Regions from separate parts of the Janthinobacterium sp. BJB304 genome, predicted to be linked through region 1. Evidence: riboswitches for the same ligand, from Rfam matches in the RefSeq annotation. Region 1 holds a riboswitch; the other holds the start of a gene.

The links. Region 1 has a riboswitch for thiamine pyrophosphate ahead of CSQ95_RS21125 (TonB-dependent siderophore receptor). Riboswitches for the same ligand answer to the same signal wherever they lie in the genome.
Region 2: another riboswitch for thiamine pyrophosphate. It lies ahead of thiC (phosphomethylpyrimidine synthase ThiC); the one in region 1 lies ahead of CSQ95_RS21125 (TonB-dependent siderophore receptor).

What each region holds. Positions count from the first base shown of each region.
Region 1 covers NZ_PDZN01000019.1:31,607-43,410, forward strand. The annotation lists gene arfB (alternative ribosome rescue aminoacyl-tRNA hydrolase ArfB) at 1-216, shown strand, start outside; gene CSQ95_RS21090 (flagellar assembly protein A) at 336-2,195, opposite strand; gene CSQ95_RS21095 (hypothetical protein) at 2,466-2,855, opposite strand; gene ompR (two-component system response regulator OmpR) at 3,119-3,820, shown strand; gene CSQ95_RS21105 (sensor histidine kinase) at 3,834-5,192, shown strand; gene CSQ95_RS21110 (Imm26 family immunity protein) at 5,343-5,822, opposite strand; gene CSQ95_RS21115 (hypothetical protein) at 5,916-6,221, opposite strand; gene CSQ95_RS21120 (iron-containing alcohol dehydrogenase) at 6,364-7,521, shown strand; TPP riboswitch at 7,589-7,686, shown strand; gene CSQ95_RS21125 (TonB-dependent siderophore receptor) at 7,772-9,919, shown strand; gene CSQ95_RS21130 (AAA family ATPase) at 10,030-10,587, opposite strand; gene pnuC (nicotinamide riboside transporter PnuC) at 10,587-11,198, opposite strand; gene CSQ95_RS21140 (DUF2867 domain-containing protein) at 11,284-11,802, opposite strand.
Region 2 covers NZ_PDZN01000009.1:117,482-129,285, forward strand. The annotation lists gene CSQ95_RS12775 (bifunctional diguanylate cyclase/phosphodiesterase) at 1-732, opposite strand, end outside; gene CSQ95_RS12780 (Crp/Fnr family transcriptional regulator) at 971-1,711, shown strand; gene CSQ95_RS12785 (ATP-binding protein) at 1,768-3,672, shown strand; gene CSQ95_RS12790 (response regulator) at 3,702-4,508, shown strand; gene CSQ95_RS12795 (hypothetical protein) at 4,547-4,801, shown strand; TPP riboswitch at 4,910-5,025, shown strand; gene thiC (phosphomethylpyrimidine synthase ThiC) at 5,105-7,018, shown strand; gene thiS (sulfur carrier protein ThiS) at 7,039-7,242, shown strand; gene CSQ95_RS12810 (thiazole synthase) at 7,268-8,062, shown strand; gene CSQ95_RS12815 (hydroxymethylpyrimidine/phosphomethylpyrimidine kinase) at 8,062-8,826, shown strand; gene thiE (thiamine phosphate synthase) at 8,836-9,459, shown strand; gene CSQ95_RS12825 (ANTAR domain-containing response regulator) at 9,538-10,173, shown strand; gene CSQ95_RS12830 (S-(hydroxymethyl)glutathione dehydrogenase/class III alcohol dehydrogenase) at 10,388-11,494, shown strand; gene CSQ95_RS12835 (hypothetical protein) at 11,679-11,804, shown strand, end outside.

The DNA of each region.
Region 1 (11,804 bases):
GATGGCGTGCTGGTGCTCAAGGCGCAACAGTCGCGCAGCCAGGAGCAGAACAAGGAAGAAGCGTTGCGCCGGCTGCAGGAAATCATCGACAGCGTCACGTTCCTGCCCGCCGTACGGCGCGCCACCAAGCCCACACGCAGCTCGCAGCGGCGCCGCCTCGACAGCAAGAGCACGCACAGCGTGCTGAAACAATCGCGCGGCAAGGTGATCGACTAAATGCCTGACCCAACCTGCTGCGCGTCGCGATTTGCGGCCTGCGATGCTCACTGTGCAGTCGCACAGCTGCGCTTCTCCGCCACAACTCGTTGCCGCTCGCGACGGCTTTGTCTGGCATTTTAAGGCGGCGGCGCATACGTCCAGTCCAGGCTGCCCGTGCTGTTCGCGAACACCGCTTGCGTGGCCGGCGTGGCGCTGCGCAGCAAGGCCTTGATCTCTTTCGGCGGCCGGTCGTAGACCTTGGCCGGCCCGGGCGGCACGACCAGGGCGCGCACCGTCGTTTCTCCATCGACCAGGCCCAGGCTGCAGCGCGACTGGCCAGCCGTCGCCTGCCGCTCCTGGCGCAGTTGCGCCACCAAGGACAGCATTTGCGCATGCAGAATTTCCGACTGCTTGACTTCCACGCGCAGCCGCGCCACTTCCTTCAGGACGGGAGCGATGCGCGCGGCCAGCTTGTCGTATTGGAGCTGTTGCGCCGGCTGCAGCTGCAATTCGCCGCGCCGCAGCTGGCCCGCCAGGGTCAGGTAGTTGCGCACTTCCGGCAACTGCGCGATGGCATCAATTTCCTGCTGGCGCTTGTGCTGCACCTGCTGGTACTGCGCGGCCTTGGCCAGACTCTCGGCGATCTGTTGCTCCAGGGCGCTCAAATCGGGCACGAGGGGAAATAGCAGCATTTCCACCTGCTTGCGCGGGCCGGCGCTGCCGATGCGGATGGTGCGCGCCGCCACGGCGCAGCCTTCGGCCAGCTCGATGACGACCTCGTCGGCGATGATCTCGCAATTGCTGGCGCTGTCGATCACCACGCGCGTGCCGGCGATGACACAACTTTCGGCGCGCTTCACATGCACTTCGCCGCTGAGGGCCTGCAGCACGGAACCGGACGCGACGCCCTCGACGCGCACGTCGCCGTGTTCATTGAACGCCGTGCCGCCCACCAGGTTGCGCTGCAACAAGATCAGTCCGCCATGCGAGTGCAAATGGCCATACACGTCGCCATGGATGGTGATGTCGCTGCCGTCGAGCTGACGCTGCTCCTGCACGTCGCCATATTCCTCGTAGGCGGCGCGCAGCTTCAGATTGCCCGTGGTGCGGCTGCTGACGCCTTCGCGGCTGACGATCTTGTTCTCGATGGACATCTTGCCGTGCTCATCGACGTTCACATAGCCATTCGTGGTGGCGACGACGAAATCACCATCGCTGAAATGTTCGACCGCCGTCCCCGGCCCCGCCACTATGGCCAGGTCCAGCGCCAGCGGCGCGGGCGGCGGCAGGGCTTTGCCGGCCAGGTCATAGCCGGGCAAGCCGGGCGCACCTGGCAGCAGACGCAGCAGGCGCGCGTGTTTTTTGACTTGCGGAAAGCGGTTCTTGAAGCTGAGCAAATCGAGGCGGCCATCGGAGCGTTCGCGCGGCGCATCGTCGCGGTGGATGCCTTGCGACACCTCCACCAGTTGGGCGTCGCGCCCCGGCTGCGGCGGCAGCACCCGCGCCACCGTGATGCGCTCGGCCTTGCCGCTGGCGAGAACGGCGCGCACGGCCACACTATCGATGCCGTAGTGCACACCCTTGCACCACAGGTCAGCCACCAGCTCGTCAAACTCGCGGCGCACAGGCACCTGGCCATCGGCGTCAGGAAGCAATGCTTCAAAGTAAAACTCGGCGCTGTCGCCGTGGATCTTGACCTGTTTATACAGGGCGCGGCGCTGGGGTGAAAATGGCGCCACGCGCACGGCGATGCGCAGCAAGGCGTCACCTTTGGGCGCGGCGCGGGGCGTGGGGGCATGGAACAGGGTCAGCAGGAACAAACCGTAATCGAGGCCAGCCAGCAACTGCCCCGACTGGAACAGCTGGTCGACGGCGGCGCGCAGCTGCGCCGGCGCCAGCGACAGGTCAAGGAACACGCCCCCGTCGCGCTGGACCAGGCCGTACGGCAAGCCGCCTGCGGGGGCCGCATCAGGAACGGGTGTGTCGTCGTCGCTCACCACTTGCCTCCCCTCTGCAACACATTCAGAGAATTGTCTCAGTGCACTAGAACAATATCACGGGGCGTGGCGGTATGCCGGATTAGCATAATCCTGGCGCAACAAACAGGGGAATGAAAAATGGAGATGGATGTTTCAGGTAAAGTCACGACATCTGGCAAGACCGTAGCGAGCGGAAGTGAATTGTGGCCGAGAAGCGGAACTGTACTTTAGTACAGTGAGCATCGCAGGCCACAAGTCGCGACGCGCAGTAGGTATTGCCGGATGTCATCAACGACGCGGCGGATTCGAGTAAATGTCCTGGCCCACTTCGTTGATCTGGCGGCGCAGGTCGCGGCGCTCGTCGGGCGTCATGCGGCCCGTGCGGCGTGAGGCGTCCGCGCCCTCGTTGGCGCGGCGCTGCTCTTCGGCGCGGGTGTCGAAACTGCGTGCGTCACGCTGTTCGCGCAGTCGCGTATCATTGCTATTGCTGCGCTGTACCTGTTCATACCGCTGGGCCTGCATTTGCTGCTGGTCGTCACGGCGTGGCGGCGGCTGGTTTTGCGCCAGCGCCAGGCTGGCGGCAAACACGGAACAAACGGCAAATGCGGACAGCACAGTCGTACGTGCGGCAATAGCTGCGCTGGGAGCGGCGTGAATTTTTTTAGTAAAGATATTCATTGAGTTCCTCTTCCGCGATGCCGTATAAACTAAAGCTGATTTCCACTGTGGCCCCAGTGTATGATGCTTTACACGGTGCAGTAAGAGTAATTGGGTAAAGTTTGTAACACTTTGTAATGGGTCGCCACAGCCCCTTGCCGACGCCGCGCGAGGCGTTACTATAGCAACTAATATAAGATAACACGACACCCTAAATGACCACAACCTCCACTACCGGCAGCAATACAACAACGCAATCGATCCATGGCCACCAAGCAAAAATCATGGTGGTCGATGACGATGTGCGCCTGCGCGACCTGCTGCGGCGCTACCTGACCGAACAGGGCTTCAATGTCTTCACGGCAGAGAGTGCGACGGCCATGAACAAGCTGTGGCTGCGCGAACGCTACGACTTGCTGGTGCTCGACCTGATGTTGCCGGGCGAAGACGGCCTGTCGATCTGCCGCCGCCTGCGCGGCGCGGGCGACCAGACGCCGATCATCATGCTGACGGCCAAGGGCGAGGACGTGGACCGCATCGTGGGCCTGGAAATGGGCGCCGACGACTACCTGCCGAAACCATTCAATCCGCGCGAACTGGTGGCCCGCATCGGCGCCGTGCTGCGCCGCAAGGGTCCTGATGAAATCCCGGGCGCGCCGTCGGAAACGCCGCAAACCTTCGAATTCGGCGACTTCGTGCTGGACCTGGGCACGCGCACCTTGAAAAAGAATGGCGAAACGGTGCCGCTGACCACGGGCGAATTTTCCGTATTGAAAGTGTTTGCCCGCCATGCGCGCCAGCCGCTGTCGCGCGAAAAACTGATGGAACTGGCGCGCGGACGCGAATACGAAGTGTTCGACCGCAGCCTGGACGTGCAGATTTCGCGCCTGCGCAAACTGATCGAACCCGATCCGTCGAGCCCGCTCTTCATCCAGACCGTGTGGGGCCTCGGCTACGTCTTCATCCCGGACGGACAGCCGCGCTGATCGCTGGCGAGGCATGATGAAGCTTGTTCCCGATATCAGCCTGGCGCGGCTGAAAAGCGGCCTGTTCTGGCGCACCTTTTTGCTGCTCGGCACCTTGACCACGGTCAGCATGATCACCTGGATCGGCATGATTTCCGTCATCCAGCGCGAGCCGCAGGCGCAGCAGATTTCCGCCCAGATCATTTCCGTCGTCACCATCACGCATGCGGCACTGACGCACTCGGCGCCCGAGTTGCGCCGCGAGCTGCTGTTCGACCTCGTCAGCAACGAAGGCATCCGCATCTTCTCGCTGGAAGAGGACGACCGCATCGAGCCGCCGCCCGACAATTACCTGATGCCGGAGATCGAGGCGCTGGTGAAGGCCAAGCTGGGCAAGGACACGCGCTTTTCCGCGCGCGTCAACGGCGTGGCCGGCTTCTGGGTCAGCTTCAAGATCGACGACGACGAATACTGGCTGATGCTGGACCGCGAGCGCCTGCGCGGCCTCACGGGCTTCCAGTGGCTGGGCTGGGCCAGCCTGGTATCGCTGCTGTCGCTGCTGGGCGCGGCCATCATTTCAAGCCTGATCAATCTACCGCTGTCGCGTCTGACGGCGGCCGCGCGCGACATCGCCAAGGGCAAGCAGCCGGCGCCGTTGCCGGAAAAAGGGCCGATCGAAATCATCGAGGCGAACCGCAGCTTCAACCAGATGGTCGATGATCTGAAACAAGTGGAATCGGACCGCGCCGTGATTCTGGCGGGCATTTCGCACGACTTGCGCACGCCGCTGGCGCGCATGCAGCTGGAAGTGGAAATGGCCAACCTGTCGGACGAGGCGCGCGAAGGCATCCAGTCCGATATCGGGCAGATGGACGCCATCATCGGCCAGTTCCTCGACTACGCCAAGCCGACGGAAGCGTCGAGCTTTACCGACGTCGACCTCAGCGGTTTGCTCCACGATATGACGCGCGAAGCGATGCGCCTGTCGGACGTGAAGCTCAACGCCACCATCGCCGATGGCGCGCATGCGATGGGCAACCCCACCGACTTGCGCCGCGTGCTGAACAACCTGATCGAGAATGCGCGCCGCTATGGCAAGACGCCGGGCAGCGACGTGACGGAAATCGACATCGCCTGCCAGGTGCGCACCAGCCACGGCGCGAAAAAGGTGATCATCGAGGTACAGGACCACGGCACGGGCGTGCCGGCGGAAAAGATCGAGCAGCTGATGAAGCCGTTCACCCGCCTCGACACGGCGCGCGGACAAGCCAACGGCGCTGGCCTGGGCCTGGCCATCGTCGACCGCGTGCTGCTGCGCCACGGCGCCGAACTGCAGGTGCGCAACCGCGAAGGCGGCGGCCTGGCGTTTCAGATCAGCTTGCCGGCGGCATAAGCGGCGTAGGTCGGATTAGCGAGGCCTTGCCTCGCGTAATCCGACAACATTGTTGACCTGGGCCGCTGGTGGTGTCGGCTTACGCGCTTTGCGCTAAGCCGACCTACGCGGTCCGATGCAAGTTCCGGCACCAAGGCCGCCCGGCAGCCATCACGCCGACGCCTGCTCCTGCGCCAACAATTTACTCATCAACAATTCCGTCGCCCCGTAGCCGTACAGGGAATCGCTTTCCATGCCCGGCGTGTCGAAGGGGATAGATTCCTCGCGGTTCAGCTTGGCAGGATCGGCATCCGCATAGCTGGCGCGCCAGGCGCGCTGCAGGGATTCATTGCGGCGGATAAAGGCCGGCATGGGCCAGGCATCGCGCTCCCAGTGAGCACTGTCGCCCAGCAAGGGCCAGCGCTCGTTGAGCAGGGCCATGTCGCCCGTGCGCAGGCGGCGCACGGCCTGTTCCGGCCGCAAGCCTTCCAGCTCTTCCAGTGTGGGCAAGCGGTCGCGCTTCGGCCCGAACATATACGCCAGCATGATGCGCCCGGCAGGCGCCCTGCGCGCCACCACGCCGACGGCATAACCGCCGCCCGGCAGGGGCACGGCAAACCAGCTGCCTTCTCGGTATGGTAATGATTTCATTTCTGCAGACTCCCCCAAAATCGTGTTCGGGGCACAGTCTACGCGAAGCAAAGGTTAAATGGCGCATGGTACGCCACAACAACAAACCAATAGTTACAATATTTTCTCGTCATAGTGATACTGGGCAACAATTGGCCCCGCCTTGAACAGCGCTTCCTTCATGGCCGTATCGAGGCGCGCGTCGCGGCGGCGCATCCATTCGAGCAGCATGGCCGCTTCCTTGCGGCTGGTGTCGCCCGCATGCGCGAGCACGCGGCGCAGTTCCGGGTCTGTGCACGCCTCGAAGCGCTGGCTGTTCAAGTCCAGCGCCTGCAGCGCGGCGATGGTGGCGCCGATGGCGCGGTGCATGTCGAGCGCGGTGGCCGGCAAGCCGGATTCTTCCAGTGGGACGGTGGTCATGCGCATTCCTTTTCGCGTGGTGGTGACATCGGCTGCATTCTCCACCGCGCGGGCGAAAAGCTCAAGCGTCCACGACACGATTTCACCCGTTCGGCCATAATCATGCCTCAGCAACAGCCTACACCTCGGCAGCGGGAGCCCCATGTTCAATTTCGATTTTTACAATCCGACGCAAATCCTCTTCGGCCAAGGCCAGATCGCCGCCATCGCCGGCCTGATCCCGCCCCAGGCGCGGGTCCTGATGACCTACGGCGGCGGCAGCATCAAGCAGAACGGCGTCTACGATGAAGTCAGGGCGGCGCTGGCCGGCCACACGGTGCTGGAATTTGCCGGCATCGAACCCAATCCCAGCTATGAAACCCTGATGCAGGCCGTGGCCATGGTGAAAAGCGAGCGCATCGATTTCCTGCTGGCCGTCGGCGGCGGCTCCGTGGTCGACGGCACCAAGTTCATCGCCGCAGCCGCCCTGCACGAGGGCGAGGCATGGGACATCCTGGCCAAAGGCGGCAAGATCGTCGAGGCCGCCCTGCCCTTCGGCACGGTGCTCACCTTGCCGGCCACGGGTTCCGAAATGAATGGCTCGGCCGTGATCACGCGCAAGGCCACCCAGGAAAAGCGCTCGTTCATGAGCCGCAAGGTGTATCCGAAATTCTCCGTGCTGGACCCGTCGAAAACGTTCACCTTGCCGCTGCGCCAGGTGGGCAACGGTGTCGTCGACGCGTTTGCGCATGTGATGGAACAGTATTTGACCTACCCCGTGAACGCATCCGTGCAGGACCGCTTCGCGGAAGGGATTTTATTGACCCTGATCGAGGAAGGCCCGAAAGCCCTGTCGCACCCGGACGACTACGACGTGCGCGCTAACGTGATGTGGAGCGCCACCCTGGCCTTGAACGGCCTGATCGGCGTGGGCGTGCCGCAGGACTGGTCCACGCACGCCATCGGTCACGAATTGACGGCCTTGTACGAGCTCGATCATGCTCAGACCCTGGCCATCATCCTGCCCAGCATGCTGCGCGTGCGCAAACAGGCCAAGCGCGTCAAGCTGCTGCAATATGCGGCCCGCGTGTGGGGCCTCGATGGCGGCGACGAGGACGGCCGCATCGAGGCGGCCATCGCGCGCACGGAATTCTTCTTCCGCCACATGGGCGTCAAGACGCGCCTGGCCGACTACGGTCTGAACCACGCGAGCGTGGACGCCGTCGTGTCCGCCCTGGAAGCGCACGGCATGACGGCGCTGGGCGAACAGCGCGACATCACGCCCGCCGTCAGCCGCAAGGTGCTCGAACTCAGTTTGTAGATTCGCGTCACAGTGTTGTAAAACGGTCAGCCGGGTGGGACAGCTGGCCGTGCTTCATGCTAAGCTGTCATTTCGCTAGGGGTCCTGGAGCAGTCATCCGGGTGAGAGATACCCTTCGTACCTGATCTGGATAATGCCAGCGAAGGAAAGCGCAAAGTACCTCCCTCCTTTGATAGCTCCTGCGTTGGCGCCAGCCGAACAAGCAGCCTGCCGTGCTCTTTCCCGAGACGGCTTGAACCACGAGCACTCTATGTCCACACCGAATTTATCCGTTTCTGTATTGACCCTGGCCATCCTGCACGCGTTTGCCGCGCCTGCCTTTGCCGCAAATGACAGCACCGAAGCCGCCGAGCCGCAGGCCCAGAATATGGCCGAAGTCGTCGTCACGGCCAGCAAGGCGCCGGCCGCCAAGCGCGCCTCCGTGGGCGGTTTCAGCGACGCGCCGCTGCTGCAGACGCCCGCGTCCGTCACCGTCATTTCGCAAAAAGACATGCAGGACTTGCAAATCCGCAACCTCAGCGATGCCGTCAAGCTCGACGCCAGCATCAACGATGCCTACAACGCCGTCGGCTATGCGGAACAGTTCACGATCCGCGGCTTCAAGCTCGACAACAATTCCAGCTACCGCAAGGATGGCGTGGCCATTCCTGGCGACACGCAAATTCCGCTGGAAAACAAGGAACGCATCGAAGTGCTGAAAGGCCTGGCCGGCTTGCAGGCAGGCGTGGCCGCGCCGGGCGGCGTGATCGACTTCATCGTCAAGCGCCCCACCGCCGCGCCGCTGCGCACGGTCACCGTGGAAACGCGCGAGCGGGGCACCCTGTACGGCGCCGTCGACCTGGGCGGCCGCCTGGAAGACACGCGCTTCGGCTACCGCGTCAACGTGGCGGCCGAGCGCCTGCGCTCCTACATCAAGGGTGCGGACGGCAACCGCAAGTTCATTTCCGGCGCCTTCGACTGGCAGATTTCGCCGCAAGCCCTGCTGCAACTGGACGCCGACTACCAGGAAAAGGCGCAGGCGACGGCGCCCGGCTTCCAGCTGCTGAACAATAAGACCTTGCCGACCGGCATCAGCGCCGACGCCATGCTCAACCTGCAGCCGTGGACGCGCCCTGTGGAAACCGTCACCAGCAATATCGGCCTGCGCTTCCAGTACGCCTTCAATGACGACTGGCACGCCACCCTGTCGGCCAACCAGCACTCGTTCAAGCGCGACGACTACACGGCCTTCCCGTATGGCTGCAGCGGACAGGACCTGTACCCCGGCTTCTGCGGCAATGGCGATTACGACGTGTATGACTACCGCAGCCTGGGCGAGACGAAAAAGCCGCTGAGCGCGCAAGCCATGATCCAGGGCAAGTTCGCCACCGGCTCCCTGCGCCATGACTTCACGGCCGGCGTCTCGACCTTCCGCCGCAAGGACCGCGCCGGCCTGTACGTGTACGACTGGGTGGGCGTGAGCAACATCTACCAGCCGCAGATCGTCGGCACGTCGCCCGGCGTCACGGGCCCCGTGCGCCTGGTGCGCAAGGATACGGAAAACTCCGTCTTCGTGCAGGATATCGTCAGCCTGGCGCCGAACTGGAAACTGCATGGCGGCTTGCGCCATATCAATGTCGATGGCTACCAGTACGTGCTGAAGGCCGACACGGAAATCCGCGCCAAGCACGATTTCCTGCTGCCGAATGTATCGCTCGTCTACACCCCGCTCGACAATGTGTCCGTGTATGCGGCCTATTCGCAGGGCATGGAACATGGCGGCACGGCCGACCGCAAGGCGATGAATGCCAATGAAGAACTGTCACCGAGCCGCTCGAAGCAGATCGAACTCGGCGCCAAGATAGATGTGACGCCGGACTTCATGCTGGCGGCCAGCCTGTTCCAGATCCGCAAGGGCCTGGAATTCCAGAACACGGCCGGCTACTTCGTGCGCGAAGGCCAGGCCCAGCACCGCGGCCTGGAATTGTCGGCCCAGGGCAAGGCAAGCGCCAACCTGAGCCTGGGCGCTTCCGTGACGGCCCTGAACAGCCAGCAGTCGGGCACGGGCAATGCGGACCTCGACGGCAAGCGCGTACCCAACGTGCCCGCCTTCAAGGCGGCCGTGCATGCGGACTACGCCGTACAACAGGTGGCGGGCCTGAGCGTGAATGGCAGCTGGGAATATGCGGGCAAGAAAGCGTTTGAGTACAACAACACGACCTTCGTGCCGTCGTACCACGTGTTCAACCTGGGCGCCGCTTACGCCACGCGCATCGCCGGCACGCGCGCCGTGCTGCGCGCCGCCGTCAACAACGTGGCCGACAAGTTCTACTGGCGCGACGTGACGCCGGAATCGGACGGCTATCTGTATCCGGGCGCCAGCCGCACGTTCAAGGTTTCCGCGCAGTTCGACTTTTAAACACCTAACCAAACCTACTGCGCGTCGCGATTTGCGGCTTCCGATGCTCACTGTGCATTCGCACAGCTGCGCTTCTCGGCCACAACTCGCTGCCGCTCGCTACGGTTTTGTTAGGCGTTGTAGGGAAAGGAAATGGCAGGCGCTGCAGCAAGCGCCTGTTGCAGCAAGGGCGCCGCCTGTTCCAGGCGCGCCTCCAGGCTGTCGCGCAGCACGTGATAGGCGATGCCGCGCGCGTCGAGCTCGTCGAGCAGGTAGCGGTAGATCAGCTGGCGCACGGCTTCGGACTCGCGCTGCAAGCCGTCGGCCACCCACGGGCTGTCGGGCGCCGTCACCAGGGTCAAATCGTAGTGCGCGGCATCGGCCAGCGCCGCCAGTTGCGCATCGGCGCCATTGAAATAATGGCGGCTGTAAACCGCCGTCATCAAGGGCGTCGTGTCGCAGAACAGGAAGTTGCGCGCCTGTGCGGCCGCGGCCGCTTCGCGTTCAACTTGCGTACGCGCAATCCCATATTGGTCTTCCGCCACAGGCACCCTGCCCTGCGTGGCGACGAATTCACGTAAATACTCAGGCACCCAGACGGTGCCGTAGCGCTCGGCCAGGGCGGCCGCCAGGGTCGACTTGCCCGACGATTCCGCGCCCAGGATGGCCACGCGCACGCAGCGGCCCATCACTTGAGGACCATTGCATCGGGCGCGGCCGGCGCCGCTTTTTTCCACGCCAGCAAGCCGATCGTGGCCATGACGACAAACACGGCATACAGGATGGCCGTCAGGGTCAGGTCCTTGTGCAGGTACAGCCACACGTACAGCACGTCGACGACGATCCAGACGATCCAGTTCTCCAGCTTCTTGCGCGATAACAAAAACTGCCCGACCAGGCTGCCTGCCGTCAGGAAACCGTCCGCATGGGGCACGTCCGTGTCGGTGGAGGTCAGCAGCCAGGCCAGCAGCACAAAGCCCGCCAGCCACGCCAGGGCGCTGCCCAGCCAGCCGCGCATGCCCAGCCGCGTGACGGGCAGGGTCTTGCCGCCGCTAGCCGGATGCAGCCACTGGTACCAGCCCCAGAACGAGACGCTGATGAACAGCAGTTGCAAGGCCATGTCGCCATACAGGCGCGATTCGAAAAACACGAAACCGTAGGCGGCCGAGGAAATGATGGCGAACAGCCACGCCCAGTGATTCTGGCGGATGTTCAGCGCAACGGTTGTCAGTGCCAGGACAAAGGAAATCAGTTCAAGGGGCGTGGTGGCAAAACCCAGCAGGAGAAGCGTATCGTTCATGGGAATCGTGATGAGGCTGGTGGTGCAGTATGCAATACCGGCCATGAATAAGCAAGATTGCCCTTGCCGTCCGCCCCTCCCCGCCTCAGGCGAAGCCTGCCCTGGCGGCGCGCGCCAGCGAATGCCGTACGATCAGCTTGTGAAACGGCCGGATCAGCATGATATAGGCACGCCCCACCCGGTTATGGCAATGCACGACGCTGGAGACGGTCACGTTGCCATGGCGGCCCGCGTCGCGGTTGCGCAGCACCGACAGGCGGAAATCGAGGTGGCTGTCATCCTCGCCCAGGATGATCTCGTCGTCGCTGACGGCATAGATGCGGAAGATGCCGATGCGCTTGCCGGGCCGCGCTTCCATCTGTTTTGCCGTCCGGATGCCGAAACGCGCCACGATGGCGTCGCGCAGCACCATCAGCTTGCGCGCCCAGCCCGGCTGCTTGCCCAGCAGCTGGCGCGCCAGGCTCTGCATGTCCATCTGGCGCGCCTGCGCGGTGGGCAAATCGACGGCGTAGGCGTCGGCCAGGTTGCTGCCGGGATACAGCGGGGCGATGCTGGCGCCTGGCGGCAAGTCTACGGTGCGGACGGCAATGTTCATCTCATGCATGT
Region 2 (11,804 bases), on a different contig from region 1:
GACAAAGTGACTGACGGGACCATCGCCATCGTCGCGCACGGGCGCGACGAACAGCTCGCTCCAATAGGTGCTGCCGTCCTTGCGGAAATTGCGCACGATGGCCTTGCCTTCGCGCTGTTCGCGCAGTGCGGCCGTAATTTCATGCATGTCTTGCCGCCCCTGCTCCGGGCCCTGCAAGTCTTCCAGGCGCTGGCCGATGACTTCGTCGGACGCATAGCCGGTGATGCGCTCGAAGGCGGGATTGACGTATTCGATCACGTAGCCGGGCGCGTCGGCACTGCACAGGATGATGGCATTGGCCGACACTTCGATGATGCGTTCGCGCAAGCGTAGCGACTTTTCATTGCGCATGCGCGCGGCGATATCCTCGGACAGGCGCAAATTGGCAAACTGCAGGGCCGCCGTGCGTTCGCCCGTGATGCGGGCAATCACGGAATTGCGCGACACCAGCTGGTACACATAGGCCGTGGCCAGCAGGCTCGACAGCAGTCCGCCCAGCAGCACATACAGGGAGCCGCGATGGTTTGCATCGAGCGTCATGCCGTTGGCCGGCAGCATGGCGGCGCGCAGCGTGTGGCCGCTGGCGTGGTACTGCAGCAGCAGCCTGGTGCTTTCCGACTCGATCTGGCGTGCCGAGGCGTAGCACAGGGCCGTCAGGCACAGCCCGACCGTCAGGGTGATCAGGGCCGAGGTGGAGACGGAAATGGAGATACGTTTGAAGAATGATTGCATGATGGCGTCCGGTAGCAGCGCCGGCGCCGATCCATGATCCGGCAGCCTTGGCAGTGACTGACTGTAGGGCGGCAAGCGCCGCGGAGTCCGTTCGCTGGCGAACGGACAAGCATGCCTGCAAGAAATATAGTCGGGTCATTGTGCAGGCGCTGTGTTACGCTGCTGCATATGGCGCCCCTCGTTCGGACGTCTTTCACTTCTCTCCCTAGCTGACGACTGGAAACCAGGAAAACTGCCCATGTCGAGTCCGCATGCCCAGCTGCACAACCCGAATCAAAACCATTTGCTCGCCGCTATGCTTGACGCCGATTTCGCGCGCCTGGCTCCCCATCTGGAGCAAGTCTCCATGCTGCTGGGCGATGTGATCTACGACTCGGGCGACAAGCTGCAGTATGTGTACTTCCCCACCACGGCCATCGTTTCCATCCATTACCTGCTGGAAAACGGCGGCTCGTCCGAGATCGCCGGCGTCGGCAACGAGGGCATCGTGGGCGTGTCGCTGTTCATGGGCGGCAACTCGACACCGAGCCGCGCCGTCGTGCAGACGGGCGGCGTCGGCTACCGGCTCAAGGCTCACCTGCTGATGGAAGAGTTCGACCGCGCCGGCCCCGTCATGCGCTTGCTGCTGCGTTACACGCAAGCGCTGATCACGCAAATGTCGCAAACGGCCGTGTGCAACCGCCACCATACGGTGGAGCAGCAGCTGTGCCGCTGGCTGCTGCTGACCATGGACCGCCTGCCGAACCGCGAGCTGACCATGACGCAGGAACTGATCGCCAACATGCTGGGCGTGCGCCGCGAAGGCGTGACGGAAGCGGCGGGGCGCCTGCAAGCGCGCGGCCTCATCAGCTACCGGCGCGGCCATATCACGGTGCAGGACCGCGCCGGCCTCGAAGGCCAGGTGTGCGAATGCTATGGCGTCGTGAAGAAGGAATTCACGCGCCTGTTGTCGGACGTGCGCCAGCGCCAGACGCACTGAACCCTTACTGAATATCGCACCTTTCCTTATCCCGTCGTCACAGCCCAGGCTACCACATGCAATCTGTCGAAAAAATCCCCACCGGCGTCGCTTCGCGCTGGCCCATGGCATTGGCGTTTTCGTTCAGCGCCATCGCCCTGCTGGCCGTCGGTCTGCTGGCCTGGCGCGCACCGTTCGAGACGGCCTGCGTCATCGACGCACTGGTCTTCCTGCTGCTGATGCTGCTCGTGGCGCTGTACCGGCGCACGGTGTCGGCCAGCCTGCCGCGCCAGCTGCTCAAGGCGGGCGCCTTGCAGGATGCAATTTTCAACAGCGCCAACTTCTCGTGCATCGCCACCGATGCGCAGGGCGTGATCCAGATCTTTAACGTGGGCGCCGAACGCATGCTCGGCTATGCAGCCAGCGACGTGGTCGACAAGCTGACGCCGGCCGGTATTTCCGACGCGCAAGAAATCGTCACCCGCGCGGCCGCCCTCAGCGCCGAGCTCGACACGCCCATCACGCCGGGCGTGGAAGCGCTCGTGTTCAAGGCCACGCGCGGCATCGAAGACATCTATGAGCTGACCTACATCCGCAAGGACGGCAGCCGTTTCCCCGCCATCGTCTCCGTGACGGCCTTGCGCGATGCGCAGAGCAAGGTCATCGGTTATCTGCTGATCGGCACCGACAACACGGTGCGCAAGCAGGTCGAGGCGGAACAGGCCCTGCTGGATCAGCGCCTGCGCGAACAGCAGGCGTATACGCGCTCGCTGGTCGAGACCAATAATGCCGAGCTGAAGAAGGCGCGTCTGGTGGCGGAAAAGGCCAACCGCGCCAAATCCGAATTCCTGTCGAGCATGAGCCATGAATTGCGCACGCCCCTGAATGCCGTGCTGGGTTTCGCCCAGCTGATGGCGTCCGACGTGCCGCCGCCGAGCCCGCCGCAGCAGCGCTCGATCGAGCAGATTCTCAAGGGTGGCTGGTACCTGTTGCGTTTGATTAATGAAATTCTCGACCTGGCCATGATCGAATCGGGCAAGGTCACCCTGTCGCAGGAAGCGATGTCGCTGCTCGACGTGCTGCAGGATTGCCAGGCCATGATCGCGCCGCAGGCGGAAAAGCGCGGCATCCGCATGCATTTCCCCCGCTGCGGCAAGGCCTTTTATGTGCATGCGGACCGCACGCGCGTGAAACAGGTGATGATCAACCTGCTGTCGAACGCGATCAAGTACAACCAGGGCGGCGGCGCCGTCACCGTCGAATGCAGCCGGCATGGCGAGCGCGTGCGCGTGAGTGTGCGCGACAGCGGCGCCGGCCTCGACGCGGCCCAGGTGGCGCAGCTGTTCCAGCCCTTCAATCGCCTGGGACAGGAAAACAGCACGGAAGAGGGCACGGGCATCGGCCTCGTTGTCACCAAGCAACTGGTCGAATTGATGGGCGGCACTATCGGCGTCGACAGCGCCGTCGGCGTGGGCACCACGTTCTGGTTCGAGCTGGCCGCCAGCAGCGCGCCGGAACTGGTGCTGGGCGACGGCGATGCGCTGCCGCAGGTGCAGGAACCGCAGGAAAGCCAGCGCACCTTGCTGTACGTGGAAGACAATCCCGCCAACCTGGCGCTGGTGGAGCAATTGATCGCCCGCCGCAGCGACTTGAAACTGCTGACGGCCATCGATGCGCATCTGGGCATCGACCTGGCGCGCACCTATCAGCCGGACGTGATCTTGATGGATATCAACCTGCCCGGCATCAGCGGCTACGGCGCGCTGCACATCCTGCATGATGATCCCCTCACCAGCCACATTCCCGTCATGGCCCTGTCGGCCAACGCCGTGCCGCGCGACATCGAAAAAGGCTTGCAAGCGGGCTTCTTCCGCTATCTGACCAAGCCGATCAAGGTGGTCGAATTCATGGACGCGCTCGACGTGGCCCTGCACCATGCAGCCGCGCACGGCCTGGCCGACGACACTCACGCAATACGCTAAATTCAGCAATCAATTTTAGGAATACCGCCATGCTTCAAGCCACCGAGATCCTGAACGCCAGCATCCTCATCGTCGATGACCAGGAGGCGAACGTCATGCTGCTGGAACAGGTGCTGCGCAATGCCGGCTACACGCGCATCACGTCCACCATGGACCCGCAAGCCGTGCGCGCGCTGCATCAGCAGCACCGCTACGACCTGATCCTGCTCGACTTGCAGATGCCGGAAATGGATGGCTTCGAAGTCATGGAAGGCTTGCGCGACCTCGAAGCGGGCAGCTACCTGCCCGTGCTGGTGATCACGGCCCAGCCCGGCCACAAGCTGCGCGCCCTGCAGGCGGGCGCCAAGGATTTCGTCAGCAAGCCCTTCGACCTGGTGGAAGTCAAGACGCGCATCCACAACATGCTGGAAGTGCGCTTGCTGTACCAGAAGCTGGCGGAATACAACAAGTCGCTGGAACAGATGGTGGAAGACCGCACGGCGGAGTTGCGCGAAAGCGAAGCGCGCTTCCAGCGCTTCACGGAACTGTCGTCCGACTGGTACTGGGAACAGGATGCACAGGGAAATTTGACGCGCTTTTCCGGCCCCGTGGCTGAAATGCTGGGCATCGGCAGCGAGGAAGAGCCGCAGCGCTGGAACGCCGCCGAGCGCTCCTTGCTCGACGCCAAGATCGCCGCGCGCGAACCGTTTCTCGACTTCATCTACAGCCGCGCCAACCTCGACGGCAGCACGCAGTACCTGCAGGTCAGCGGCGAACCGATGTTCGACAATGGCAGCCGCTTCATCGGCTACCGCGGCATCGGCCTCGATGTCACGGAGCGCTTGCGGGGAGCGTGATTTATACTTGGCGTTATTGATATTGACCAGGAAAAATCATGACTGACAAATCTCCCTCCTACTGGTTTCCCGCCAAGACCTATGGCTGGGGATGGGGCTTGCCCATCACCTGGCAGGGCTGGCTGGTGTTCCTGGCCGCGCTGGCGCTGTTCGCCTGCGGCGCCTTCCTGTTCCCGCCGCAAACCATGCTCGTCGGCTACATCGTGTATGAAGCGGCCATCGTTGCCGTGCTCATTTTCATCTGCCAGCTGAAGGGCGAACCGACCGCCTGGCGCTGGGGCAAGAAGAAATAAGCGCGATGGCGTCTGCTGCATTGCAGCAGATGCGCAAAGACGACACCGGCAAGAAATCATCTGGCCACGCGGCGTGAACCGCGTATAATTGGCTCGCTGCCGCAAGGCGGCAAACGCTAGGGGTCCTGCCTTTCGCTGTGGAAACACGGTGCAAGCGCGGGTGAGAAATACCCTCCGAACCTGATCTGGATAATGCCAGCGAAGGGAAGCTTTAGGATGAACGCACCCCGCCTTTCCGCGTGCGTAATTCCGAACCTCCTTAGCTGGCTCCAGGCTTAAAAATAGTCTAGCCAAGGAGCCAAAATGAACGCCAACCCGAAATTCCTCTCCGCCACCGCCACGGTCGACGAAGCTGCCATCGCGCCGCTGCCCAATTCGCGCAAGATCTACGTCGAAGGCAGCCGCCCCGACATCCGCGTACCCATGCGCGAGATCAGCCAGTCCGACACGGAAGCGTCGTTCGGCGGCGAAAAGAATCCGCCGATTTACGTCTACGACACGTCCGGCCCCTACACGGACCCGGACGTGCAGATCGACATCCGCTCGGGCCTCGATACGCCTCGCCTGCCGTGGATCATGGAGCGGGCCGATACGGAAGAATTGCCCGGCCCCACCTCCGACTATGGCATCGCCCGCCTGGCGGACCCGAAGCTGGCCGAGCTGCGTTTCAATCTGCACCGCAAGCCGCGCCGCGCCATTGCCGGCAAGAACGTGACGCAAATGCATTACGCGCGCCAGGGCATCATCACGCCGGAAATGGAATTCGTCGCCATCCGCGAAAACATGCGCCGCCAGGAGTATTTGCGCGAACTGAAAGCTTCCGGCCCCATGGGCGAACGCCTGGCCGACCTGATGGGCCGCCAGCACCCGGGCCAGTCCTTCGGCGCCAGCATTCCGGCCGAAATCACGCCGGAATTCGTGCGCGAGGAAATCGCCCGCGGTCGCGCCATCATCCCCGCTAACATCAACCACCCGGAAGTCGAACCGATGATCATCGGCCGCAATTTCCTCGTGAAAATCAACGCGAATATCGGCAACTCGGCCGTCACCTCGTCGATCGGCGAGGAAGTGGAAAAGATGACCTGGGCCATCCGCTGGGGCGGCGATAACGTGATGGACTTGTCCACTGGCAAACATATTCATGAAACGCGCGAATGGATCGTGCGCAACAGCCCCGTGCCGATCGGCACCGTGCCCATTTACCAGGCGCTGGAAAAGGTCAACGGCAAGGCCGAAGATCTGACGTGGGAAATCTTCCGCGACACCCTTGTCGAACAGGCCGAGCAGGGCGTCGATTACTTCACCATCCACGCGGGCGTGCTGCTGCGCTACGTGCCGATGACGGCCAAGCGCCTGACGGGCATCGTCTCGCGCGGCGGCTCCATCATGGCCAAATGGTGTTTGGCTCACCATCAGGAATCGTTCCTGTACACGCATTTCGAAGAGATTTGCGAAATCATGAAGGCCTACGACGTGTCGTTCTCGCTGGGCGACGGCTTGCGCCCCGGCTCCATCTACGACGCCAACGACGAGGCGCAGCTGGGCGAATTGAAGACCCTGGGAGAGCTGACGCAGGTTGCCTGGAAACACGATGTGCAGGTGATGATCGAGGGCCCGGGCCACGTACCCATGCAACTCATTAAAGAAAACATGGACTTGCAGCTGGAGCAGTGCGGCGAAGCGCCGTTCTACACGCTGGGACCATTGACGACCGACATCGCGCCCGGCTACGACCACATCACTTCGGGCATCGGCGCGGCCATGATAGGCTGGTACGGCACGGCCATGCTGTGCTACGTGACGCCGAAGGAACACCTGGGCTTGCCGAACAAGGCCGACGTCAAGGACGGCATCATCACCTACAAGATCGCGGCGCATGCGGCCGACCTGGCGAAAGGCCACCCGGGCGCGCAGATCCGCGACAACGCGCTGTCGAAAGCCCGCTTCGAATTCCGCTGGGACGACCAGTTCAACATCGGCCTGGACCCGGACAAGGCGCGCGAATTTCACGATGAAACCTTGCCCAAGGATTCGGCCAAGGTGGCGCATTTCTGCTCCATGTGCGGCCCCCACTTCTGCTCGATGAAGATCACGCAGGAAGTGCGCGAATACGCGGCCGGCATGGGCATCGCGGAAGACAAGGCGCTCCAGCAGGGCATGGAAATCAAGGCCATCGAGTTCATCAAGAACGGCGCCGAGCTGTACCGCAAGGTCTGAAGGAGAGCGTGATGCCTGCATTGATATCCATCACGCTCAACGGCGCACCGCACCAGGTGCCGCCGGGGCAAACCCTGGACCAATTGATCGCCGCCCTGTCGCTGGAAAACCAGGCCCTGGCGCTGGCCGTCAACCGCAGCGTCGTGCCGCGCAAGGCGTGGCCGGGACAGGTCTTGCAGGTGCAAGACCAGGTTGAAATAGTCCGCGCCATCGGCGGCGGCTGAGTTGAGAATAGACAAGGAAAAGCACATGAATACCGCAACACATGACGACCTGCTGACCATCGCAGGCAAGCAATATCAATCGCGCTTGCTGGTGGGCAGCGGCAAGTACAAGGATTTGCCGCAGACGCGCGAAGCGACGGACGCTGCCGAGGCGCAGATCATCACGGTGGCGATCCGCAGGGTCAACATTGGCCAGGACCCGAACGCGCCCAGCCTGCTGGACTTCGTGCCGCCCGACCAGTACACGATACTGCCGAACACGGCCGGCTGCTACAACGCGAAAGACGCCGTCTACACCCTGCAGCTGGCGCGTGAACTGCTGGGCGGGCGCAACCTGGTGAAGCTGGAAGTGCTGGGCGATGAAAAGACCCTGTTCCCGCACATGCCGGAAACGTTGATTGCGGCCGAAGCGCTGGTCAAGGATGGTTTCGACGTGATGGTCTACTGCAGCGACGACCCCATCCAGGCGAAGATTCTGGAAGAGATCGGCTGCGTGGCCGTCATGCCGCTGGCGTCCCTGATCGGCTCGGGCATGGGCATCCTGAATCCGTGGAACTTGTCCTTGATCATCGACCAGGCGAAAGTCCCCGTGCTCGTCGATGCGGGCGTGGGCACGGCGTCGGATGCGGCCATCGCCATGGAACTGGGCTGCGATGGCGTGCTGATGAACACGGCCATTGCCGGCGCGCGCGACCCCGTGCGCATGGCGCGTGCCATGAAGCTGGCCGTGCGGGCCGGGCGCGAAGCGTTTCTGGCGGGACGCATGCCGCGCAAATTTGCCGCTTCCCCATCGTCGCCGATGGCGGGCCGCCTGGCGTGATGGTGCCAACGTTGCCGACGGTGCTGGTGTTTGCCGGCGCCGACCCGTCGGGCGGCGCCGGCATCGCCGCCGATATTGTCGCGATTGCGGCGCAGGGCGCGCATGCCTTGCCCGTGATCACGGCGCTGACGGTGCAGGACAATGACCGCGTGTTTGCTGTCGAGCCGGTGGCGCCGGAGCTGCTGCGCCGGCAGGCGCTGGCGCTGATCGACAAGATCGCCATCGATGCCGTGAAGATCGGCATTCCCGGCAGCGCCGCGAATGCGGCCGTCATCGCGCAGCTGATCGCGCAATTGCGCCAAAGCCGGCCGGACTTGCCCGTGGTGCTCGATCCCGTGCTGGCCAGCGGCCATGGCGACGTGCTCAGCCGGGATGATGCCGTGCTGGCGCTGGCGCCCTTGCTGCCGGTGACTACCGTGATCGTACCGAACGGGCCCGAAGCGCTGGCTCTCGGTGGCGAAGCAGCGTTGCGCGCGCAAGGCTGTGGCCACGTGCTGGTGACGGGCGGCCATGGCGAGGGCGAGACGATCATCAACCGCTGGTTTGACGCCGCTGGCGGGGAGCGCGAATGGCGCTGGCCGCGCCTGCCCGGAGAATTTCACGGCAGCGGCTGCACCCTGGCCTCGGCCATCGCGGCGCGCCTTGCACTGGGACAGGCATTGCCTGAAGCGCTTGATCTGGCGCAAAGCTATTGCCATGCGGCCCTGACCGGCGCGTATGCGATTGCGCCAGGTCAGCTTATGCCGCAACGATTCATTCAATAAGGAAACATCATGCGTGGACTGTATCTGGTTACCCCGAATTGGGACGACACCGACCGCCTGCTCGACATCACGGAACAGGCCTTGCACGGCGGCGTGGCCCTGCTGCAATACCGCCACAAGAGCGCCGAGGCGCAGCAGCGGCGCGAGCAGGCGGGCGCCTTGCTGGCCCTGGCCCGCAAGTATGGCGTGCCCTTCATCATCAATGACTTTATCGAGCTGTGCGAAGAACTCGACGCCGATGGCGTGCACGTGGGCGGCCTGGACGCGTCCGTGGCGCAGGTGCGCGCGCGCCTGGGCAAGGACAAGATCGTCGGCGCTTCCTGCTATGGCGACATGGCCCTGGCCAGGACGGCCGAGGCCGGCGGCGCCAGCTATGTGGCCTTCGGCGGCTTTTATCCTTCGCTGGTGAAAAAGTATCCGGTGACCACGCCCCTGGACATCGTGCTGCAGGCGAAACGCGAGATCGCCTTGCCCTGCGTGGTGATCGGCGGCATGACGCCGGAGAACGCGGCGCCGCTGGTGGCGCGCGGCGCCGACATGGTGGCGGCCATCAGCAGCGTCTTTAATAATGCATACGAGGCGGACGATGTGAATATTGCGGTGCAGCAATTCAATCAATTATTCGCGGCATGAGCATGGACATACGGGGCTGATTTGGGGCAATAATCGGCATATAATAAGAACATCATTCATTACCGAGGTTCCCCACCCATGAGTCAGCCAGCCGCCGCGAAACGCCTTATCCTGATCGTTGACGATGACCAGCTCCTGTTGGAATTCCTCGGCGAAGTCCTGCGCCATGCCGGCTACGAGACGGCCCTGGCCCATTCGGCCGAAGTGGCGCTGCAGCTGATCGCTCAGCGCGAGCCGGACCTGGCTTTGCTCGACATCCACATGCCGGGCATGTCCGGCCTGGAACTGGCCAAGCGTCTGCATGGCGAGACGGGCGTGCCGTTCATGTTCCTGTCCGGCAGCGGTGACAGCGAATCGGGCAAGCAGGCGGCTGCCTACGGCGCCGTCGGCTACGTGGTGAAACCCGTCGATGAAGGCCGCTTGATGCCCGCGTTCGAAGCGGGCCTGGCCCGTGCCGACGAGATCCGCCAGCTGCGGCGTACCGAGCTGAACCTGAACGCGGCCCTGGCCGCCGGACGCGAAACGAGTTTGGCCGTTGGATTGCTGATGGGCAAGTTCCAGACGGACCGCAACACGGCGTTCGAAGTGCTGCGCGACCATGCCCGTTCCAGCCGCCGCAAGATCAATGAAATCGCCAGCCAGCTGTTGCTGGCCGAGGAAACCCTGAACGGCCTGCACGGCGCCTTCCTCAACCGGGCCAAGAAGAACGTCTGAGAAAATCTACTGCGCGGTGCGATTTGCGGCCGGCGATGCTCACTGTGCATGCGCACAGCTGCGCTTCTCGGCCACAACTCACATCCGCTCGCTACGATTTTGTCAGACGTCGTGGCGTTCCGAACGGGCGTGCACTCGTCATCGGCGAATTGTCTTGCTATCATGGTTAATGCTGGCGCGCTGTAGCGCACCTTAAAATTTTGACAGGACACACATGAAAACCAAAGCAGCGATTGCCTGGAAGGCGGGCGCCCCGCTGACCATCGAAGAAGTCGACCTGGCCGGCCCGCGCGAGGGCGAAGTACTGGTCGAGATCAAGGCCACGGGCATTTGCCACACCGATTACTACACCCTGTCGGGCGCCGATCCCGAAGGCATCTTCCCGTCCATCCTGGGCCATGAAGGCGCCGGCATCGTCGTCGACGTGGGCCCGGGCGTGAAAAGCCTGAAGAAGGATGACCACGTCATCCCGCTGTACACGCCGGAATGCCGCCAGTGCAAATTCTGCCTGTCGCAAAAGACCAACCTGTGCCAGTCGATCCGCTCGACCCAGGGCCGCGGCCTGATGCCGGACGCCACCTCGCGCTTTTCCATCGACGGCAAGCCCATCTTCCACTACATGGGCACCTCCACCTTCTCGAACTACATCGTCGTGCCGGAAATCGCGCTCGCAAAAATCCGCGAAGACGCACCGTTCGACAAGGTCTGCTACATCGGCTGCGGCGTCACCACCGGCGTGGGCGCCGTGCTGTTTACGGCCAAGGTCGAGGCGGGAGCCAACGTGGTCGTGTTCGGCCTGGGCGGCATCGGCCTGAACGTGATCCAGGCGGCCAAGATGGTCGGCGCCGATAAAATCATCGGCGTGGACATCAACCCGGCGCGCCAGGCCATCGCGCGCAAGTTCGGCATGACGCATTTCGTCAACGCCAACGAAGTGGAAAACGTCGTCGACACCATCGTGCAGTTGACGGACGGCGGAGCCGACTACAGTTTTGAATGCATCGGCAACACCACCACCATGCGCCAGTCGCTCGAGTGCTGCCACAAGGGCTGGGGCCAGTCCATCATCATCGGCGTGGCGGCGGCCGGACAGGAAATTTCCACGCGTCCATTCCAGCTGGTGACGGGGCGCGTGTGGAAAGGTTCCGCCTTCGGCGGCGCGCGCGGCCGCACGGACGTGCCGAAGATCGTCGACTGGTACATGGAAGGCAAGCTCAATATCGACGACTTGATCACGCACCGTCTGAAGCTCGATGATATCAATCAAGGTTTCGACCTGATGAAAAGCGGCGAATCGATCCGCTCCGTCGTGCTGTATTAATTGAAATACGCCGTACCACGGCGTTTTTGCGGAGGCTGCGGCCTCCGTTTTTTTTGCCCGCGTGCCATCCATCGTCCGTGTCTGCCATCCAGGCAGGTCTTTTTGCAGCCTGTCGCACCGCGCTGGAGCCGTGCGCCATCCATCGCTACAGTCAATGCTCCACTAATTTTGCGACGAGGCAGCCATGTCCACTTCCCACCGTTTGATCCTCAGCCTGGCCGGTATCCTGCTTGGCGGCAGCGCGCTGGCCGTGCAGCCGCCGCAGCCGCCCGCGCCGCCGGCCGCACCGGCCGCACCGGCCGCGCCGAGC